DNA from 2 places in the Sodalis sp. RH16 genome. Region 1 is predicted to be linked to the other one. Evidence: predicted binding sites of a transcription regulator. Region 1 holds the regulator's gene; the other holds the start of a gene.
The links. Region 1 encodes Fur, which represses iron uptake genes when iron is present. Its sites were predicted from a motif close to ATAATAATGAGAACNACTATCAA; they were not measured.

Region 1 (3,426 bases):
AGGGTGATGCGAAAATATCGACGGTTACACCCAGCTCCTTTGCCTTTTGCTCAACGCCTTGTTTCATTTCCACCCAATAGGGATTGGACAGGGTTTTCAATACGACGGCGTAATCGGCTGCCGCCCGGGCCGCCACGGTGGACAACATCAACCCGCAGGCCGCACTGCCGACAAATTTAATGAATTTATTCATTTTTTATCTCCAAGAGAGAATTATTTATAATCACGCTTCAGGTACTGGGTAATGGCACTGGTTTTTTCCAAATTTTTATTAGCTAAATCAATATCCTGCCTGGCTACCGAAACAAAAAACGCATCCAGCAGGGTCAATTGCAGAATACGGGCCGAGGCATTCCTGCCCAGCAGCGGCGTTTCCGGGGCCGGTGAACAGATGTTGAAATCCGCCAGCCGCGCTATGGCTGAATTGCTGCTGTGGGTAATGCAAATAATTTTCGCCCCGTTGTCCTTGGCAATTTCCACCACCCGCTTGAGATCGGTGGTGCGGCCCGAATGGGACACCACCAGCGCCGCATCGCCGGGCTGTAACAGGGATGCCGACATCATCATCAGGTGGGCATCGCGGAATGCGGTGCAGCGCAGGCCGATTTTCAGGAATTTGTGCTGAACGTCGGTACAAATTGAATTCGAGCCGCCGACGCCATAGAGTTCACGCTGGCGGGCATTGAAAAAACAGCGGGCGGCCTGCTGGATCTCCTGCGCATCGACAATGGCCTGTCCTTCAACGATGGTGCGTACCGTGAGGTTAAACACCTTATTCACCAGATCCTCCGGACTGTCATCCGGCGACAGTTCGGCGGTAATATCATGATCCGCATGATCAAAATATTCGACAATCGCGCTGCGAAGCTGCCGAAAACCGCTGAAGCCCAGAATTTTCGACACCTTGACAATCATGGCTTCCGACATGCCGAGGCTTTGCGCCACCTCTTTAATGCCGGAAATATGGCTAAGATTGCCTGGCGTTAAAAACCACTCCACGATCCGGCTTTCATTTTCGGTCATCCCTTCTTGCTTGATGCGAAGATAGGGAGCGATGCCGATACCTCGGGGCATGGCGCCGTTCAGTTCCGATTCAGTCATTTTCAGCTCTCTGATTATCATTGCTGACGGCACTATATCAACATAGGATGCATAACAAATATGCAGCATACTTCACGTTTTAAAATAATTTATAAAGTTGGTGCTTTTTGTAAAAGTAATGCCGGACATTGCTCATGGCGCCGTGGAAACGACACCGAAGCCTTACGAATAAAATATTATTGTAATACAATAGGTAACATGTATTTTTAGCGAAGATTCTTTTTCGCTTGTGGATTTGAACAGCAGGAATGAGAATTGATGGGTGTGTGATTGTTTTAAATATTTATAATAAATTTTAATTCGTGAAGTTTCTTTTGCTGATGCGATTCCACGGCGCAGGCTCAACGGGCTGTGGCCGCCTGGCCGGCATGAAGGGGCTGAGGAGCGAATGGAGTGAAAGAATCAACGGCAGCGGGATAAGAAACGGGGCGGCATCAGTCCAGGTGCCATCGGCAATTTGCGGAATAACCAAAACCACCCGTTTCAGCAGTGGTTTTCAAGCTTTGAACGATGCCCGGTGTCGCTATGGTTACTCTTTAAGGCTGTGCACCGCTTCGTCAACATCATGATCGTGCAGGGTCTCATCCTCACGGCAATTGCCGACTTCACAATGGCCATAAAGATATAAACTGTGATTAGTGAGTTTGATATTGTGTTTTTTAGCGATATCCCGTTGGCGCGCTTCGATAAACTCGTCACGAAATTCAATGACCTTGCCGCAATCAAGGCAGATCAGGTGGTCGTGATGATGTTGCTGCGTCAGTTCAAAAACGGATTTACCGCCTTCGAAATTATGGCGGGTGACGATCCCGGCGTCATCAAACTGATTCAGTACGCGATAAACGGTGGCTAAACCAATCTCCTCACCCATATCGATCAGTTTTTTATAGAGATCCTCCGCACTGACGTGATGGCATTCCGGATCTTGCAGCACTTCCAGAATTTTAAGTCTGGGAAGTGTGACTTTCAGGCCGGCCTTCTTCAATGCAATATTATTGTCAGTCATGCGGGTTTAGTCCTGTTGCTTTGATAATTTGATTGTAGGCTAATGTAGCCTATAACAATGGTCGGCCTGAAAAATGTAACGCCGTCTCATTATAGGACTGCCTGTGTAAAATGAAAACCGCGGCCTTTTTACAATGATAGTCTGTTTAAGGTGAGGCAAGTTTTATCACATTTCATTAAAATCGGTCTAACCGCCAGGCTATTGTACTGCTTTGTGGATGAAAGTTAAAAACTTGTATCTATCGATTTGAAAGGAATTATATATCAACAGCTTCAACCGGCCGTCAACGCTATGGACGGCACGGGTTTAGCCGGGAAACCCGGCGGCGGCTCAGCCGAGCTTGAGTTCGGCGCTGATTTGTTTTACCCAGGCGTCCACGCGGTCATTGGTCAGCTCTGGCTGGCGATCTTCGTCTATGGCCAAACCGATAAAATGCTTATCGTCCGCCAGACCCTTCGATGCTTCAAAATGGTAGCCGGCGGTAGGCCAATGACCCACGATGGTGGCGCCATGGGGTTCGATGATATCGCGAATGGTGCCCATGGCATCACAAAAATATTCGGCGTAGTCTTCCTGATCGCCGCAGCCGAACAGCGCTACCTGTTTTCCCGTGAAATCAATGTCTTCCAATGTGGGGAAAAAGTCGTCCCAGTCACATTGCGCTTCGCCGTAATACCAGGTGGGAATGCCCAGCAGCAGGGTGGAGAATTGTTCCAGGTCCTCTTTGCTGCTTTTGGCAATGTCATGCACTTCGGCAACATCGGCGCCCAGCTGCTTTTGAATCATTTTGGCAATATTTTCGGTATTGCCGGTGTCACTGCCAAAAAAAATGCCTACGCTTGCCATGAATTTGAAAACCTCTTAAATATTAAGGATATGGTTTACCAGACGATCAACCGGCTTTTCGGGAAATAATCGTGCAATAATAGCAGACCCTCACAGCGGGAGAAACTCGTTCAACCGGAGTTTTATCGCAAAAGCCGGTCTTTTCCGGTCCCGGACGGCGAGCCCGGCCTTAATCTTCCTTGCCGGCGGCATCCTGATGCCGTTCCAATTCGGCCAGCAGGATTTGTTCAATCAGCTCGCTGCGGGAGAGAGCGTGCTGAAAAGCCAGCTCGTTTAATGCAGCCACCGCCTGCGCATTGATTTTTAACTCAACCCGGCGCAGACCCCGCACCTTGTCCCGGCGCAATTGATTGCGTTTATTGATTCGCAATTGTTCATCACGGGAAAGCGGGTTGGTTTTCGGGCGCCCCGGGCGTTTTTCATCGATAAACAAATCCAGGGTGGTGCGGTCCGTTTGTTCTTTTGCCATAAGT
Region 2 (3,426 bases), 780 kb from region 1:
AGATCGCGGTACGGTGCAATACCTGCAGGATTGCGCGCTGGAAGCGGGACTGGCCAATGAGTTCCTGTTTATCGAGGAGATCGGCCTGGGAGAAAAAGGACAGTTTACCGACACCGAAAACCAGGTGATCGGCAATATGTTCAAGCTCTATCCCTGGGAGTTCATGCTCAAGGAGATCTTTTCCACCAAGCTGGAGGATGCCGGGGTGCGCTGGCTGGAGCCGGCCTGGAAGGCCATTCTGTCCAACAAAGCCCTGCTGCCCATGCTGTGGGAAATGTTTCCCGGCCACCCCAACCTGCTGCCGGCCTATTTCAGCGAAGACAATCCGCCGCCCATGGCCAGCTATGTGGTGAAACCCCTGTTTTCACGGGAAGGGGCCAATATCCGCATCGTTGAAAACGGCCAGGAAACCGCCCGCGTGGACGGTCCCTATGGCGAAGAGGGGTATATTATCCAGCAATACTGCCCGCTGCCGCTTTTTGGCGACAGTTATACCGTTATCGGCAGCTGGCTGGTGAACGACCAGCCATGCGGTATCGGTATCCGCGAGGATAAAGAGCGGATAACCCAGGATCTGTCGCGGTTTTATCCCCACATCATACTGGGTTGACCGGGTGCGTGGTCCGTTAGCGGTGCGCCTTATATCCTGGCCTTTTCAGGCGGGCAGGATAATCACCCCACCTGGACCGACAGCATGCTCAGCGAGGCCATTTCGATGCCGTCCACCGGTATCGAGATGGGTTCTTTGCCGTCCCAGGCACCGAGAATATACAACAGCGGCAGATAATGATCCGGCGTAGGATTTGACAACGCCGCCCCTTCATGGCGCATAAAGTCCACCAGCGGGTGCTGCCCCTCCCCTTGCCAAGCGATATTGTCGCGAACAAATTGATTGAATGACTCGGCCCAGGGATAGGGCTCGGCCGCGCCCTGCCAGATTACCATGCGTAAATTATGCACCACATTGCCGCTGGCGATAATCATCACCCCCTGGTCACGCAGCGCGGAAAGTTCACGTCCCAGCCGGTAATGATATTCGGCGGGTTTTGTCCCGTCGATGCTCAACTGCACCATGGGAATATCCGCCGCGGGATACATCTTTTTCACCACGCCCCAGGAGCCGTGATCGAATCCCCAGGATTGATCGGCGGCCACCTCAACCGGCAACAGGATTTCCTGGATCGTTTTCGCCAGCGCCGGCGAACCGGGGGCCGGATAACGGATATCAAACAGCGCCTGGGGAAACCCGCCGAAATCATGAATGGTGCGCGGATTTTCCATGGCGGTCACCGCGGTTCCACGGGTATACCAATGGGCGGACACCGCCACAATGGCGCGGGGACGCGGCAGGGTTTGCCCCAGATGTTCCCAGGCCTGGGTATAACGATTATCTTCCAGCACGTTCATCGGACTGCCGTGGCCTAGAAACAGCGCGGGCATGCGGGATTCACTCATGGTTATTCCTTAATGGTATGGCGCACCAGGCGCTTCATAACCGTTAAGGTACGCGCTTCGTTCATAAAATGAACTCGGATAAGCATGATAAAGACATTCAAAAATATTGAACATTAACCTATCAGACCATGGGGAATCCCCTCGACATGCTCGTTCCGTGGCTTTTATTTGACGCCCAGCCGCTTCGCCAGACGATGCAAATTACCCGGATCCATGGCCAGCCGGCGCGCGCAGGCCGACCAATTGTTTCCACAGCTTTCCAACGCCAGGCGGATCAAGTGCCGCTGGTAGTTATCGGTCCCCTGGCGCAGGCTGACCAGTTCCACCCGTTCCGGCGAATCAGGCCGGCTATCCGCCGCCGGACGCGCCGCGTCCAGGGCAAAATGCTGCGGCTGCAACAGGATATCGCCCCCGCCTTGTTCCGCACGCGCCAATACCGTGGCGCGATAAATAGCATGCTCCAATTCCCGCACATTGCCCGGCCAGTGATTACCGGTAAGCAATGCCAGCGTGCCAGGGGCCAGTACCAGGCTGCCCAGCCCCAGCTTTTCCCGGCTACGCTCGCAAAAAAATCCCGCCAGCAGGGCGATATCCTGTTCCCGCTCCCGCAACGGCGGCACATGGATCGGAAACACGCTCAGGCGATGAAACAGATCGGCGCGAAACTCGCCGGCCACCACCGCATCTTTCAGCACCCGATTGGTGGCGGCCAGTACGCGGACGTTCACCCTCAGGCTTTGGTCATCCCCGACCCGCTGCAGGTCGCCATATTGCAGCACGCGCAGCAGTTTTGCCTGCAGCGTCAGGGAGAGCTCGCCGATTTCATCTAAAAACAGCGTACCGTTATCCGCCAGCTCAAATTTTCCGATACGATGGTGAATGGCGCCGGTAAAGGCGCCTTTTACATGGCCGAACAGTTCGCTCTCCGCCACCGATTCCGGCAACGCCGCACAGTTCAGATAAATCAAGGCATTGGCCGCCCGGGGCGACCCCTGATGGATAGCCCGGGCCACCAGTTCCTTACCTACGCCGGTTTCCCCGGTGATCAGCACATTCAGATCCGAGTTCGCGACGATATCGATCTCTTTTTTCAGCTGTCGCATCACCGCCGATAGCCCGATCATTTCGTCGCCGCCAACCGCCGTCGATACGCTGCCGGCGCTCACCGGCGCTATGACCTGTCTCTCCAGCCGCTCCACCAGCAGGGCATTGCTGAGGGCCGCCGAGGAGAGCGCCGCCACCAGCCGCAGTTCCTCATCGCTGAAATGATCGAGCTGATGGGGATCCATACCGTCCAGGGTCAGCGCGCCGATCAGGGTCTGGTGGATAAACAGCGGCAGGCCGATACAGGCATGTACCTTGAACTGCTGGTGGCCGGGAATCAATCCGTCGTAGGGATCCGGCAATTGGCTGTCCGCCGGAAAACGCACCACATCGCCGGCGCGGGCGATAGCTTCAAGGCGCGGATGCTCGGCCAAACGAAACCGCCGCCCCAAGACATCCGGCGATAACCCGGCGGTGGCCAGCGGACGGAACAACTGCTGCTCATAGCTCAGCAACGCAACGGCATCGCAGCCCAGCCGCCGCCGCAGGCCGGTAATCAGCCGCGCAAACCGGTCTTGGCTGGACATGCCCGATTGCAGCTCAATGGCGAGATGACTTAAGGTTTCAATGGATAAAGGCATAGGATTGTAATTATGACACTATTTATGTCAAAAAGACAAATAAAAAACATAGTCATTTTAACAATTTACTTTAAAATAATATTAATATTCATACAGATAGGCACTGGCACGCTCTATGCAACCTTTATCCCATCATTTATCACTAAGCCTTTACAATGGGGGCCGGCGAAGCACGTATGCAGGAGGCGTTTTCACTGTTACGCCAACTGGGCAATCAATAACGGAGAGTCAAATGCAGGAACTGTTGTGTTATCAAACCATGCCTATCTGGACGGCCGAAACGATC

Region 2: ygiD (4,5-DOPA dioxygenase extradiol) is a predicted target of Fur. The motif match lies at 1,534-1,556, and genes of this name have one in related genera.

What each region holds. Positions count from the first base shown of each region.
Region 1 covers NZ_CP178737.1:3,295,794-3,299,219, forward strand. Annotated here, with positions in the region: gene alsB (D-allose transporter substrate-binding protein) at 1-193, opposite strand, end outside; gene alsR (transcriptional repressor AlsR) at 214-1,101, opposite strand; gene fur (ferric iron uptake transcriptional regulator) at 1,631-2,107, opposite strand; gene fldA (flavodoxin FldA) at 2,438-2,953, opposite strand; gene ybfE (LexA regulated protein) at 3,123-3,422, opposite strand.
Region 2 covers NZ_CP178737.1:2,518,584-2,522,009, reverse strand. Annotated here, with positions in the region: gene ACL2XJ_RS11615 (glutathionylspermidine synthase family protein) at 1-610, shown strand, start outside; gene ygiD (4,5-DOPA dioxygenase extradiol) at 673-1,455, opposite strand; gene norR (nitric oxide reductase transcriptional regulator NorR) at 1,620-3,140, opposite strand; gene tehB (SAM-dependent methyltransferase TehB) at 3,373-3,426, shown strand, end outside.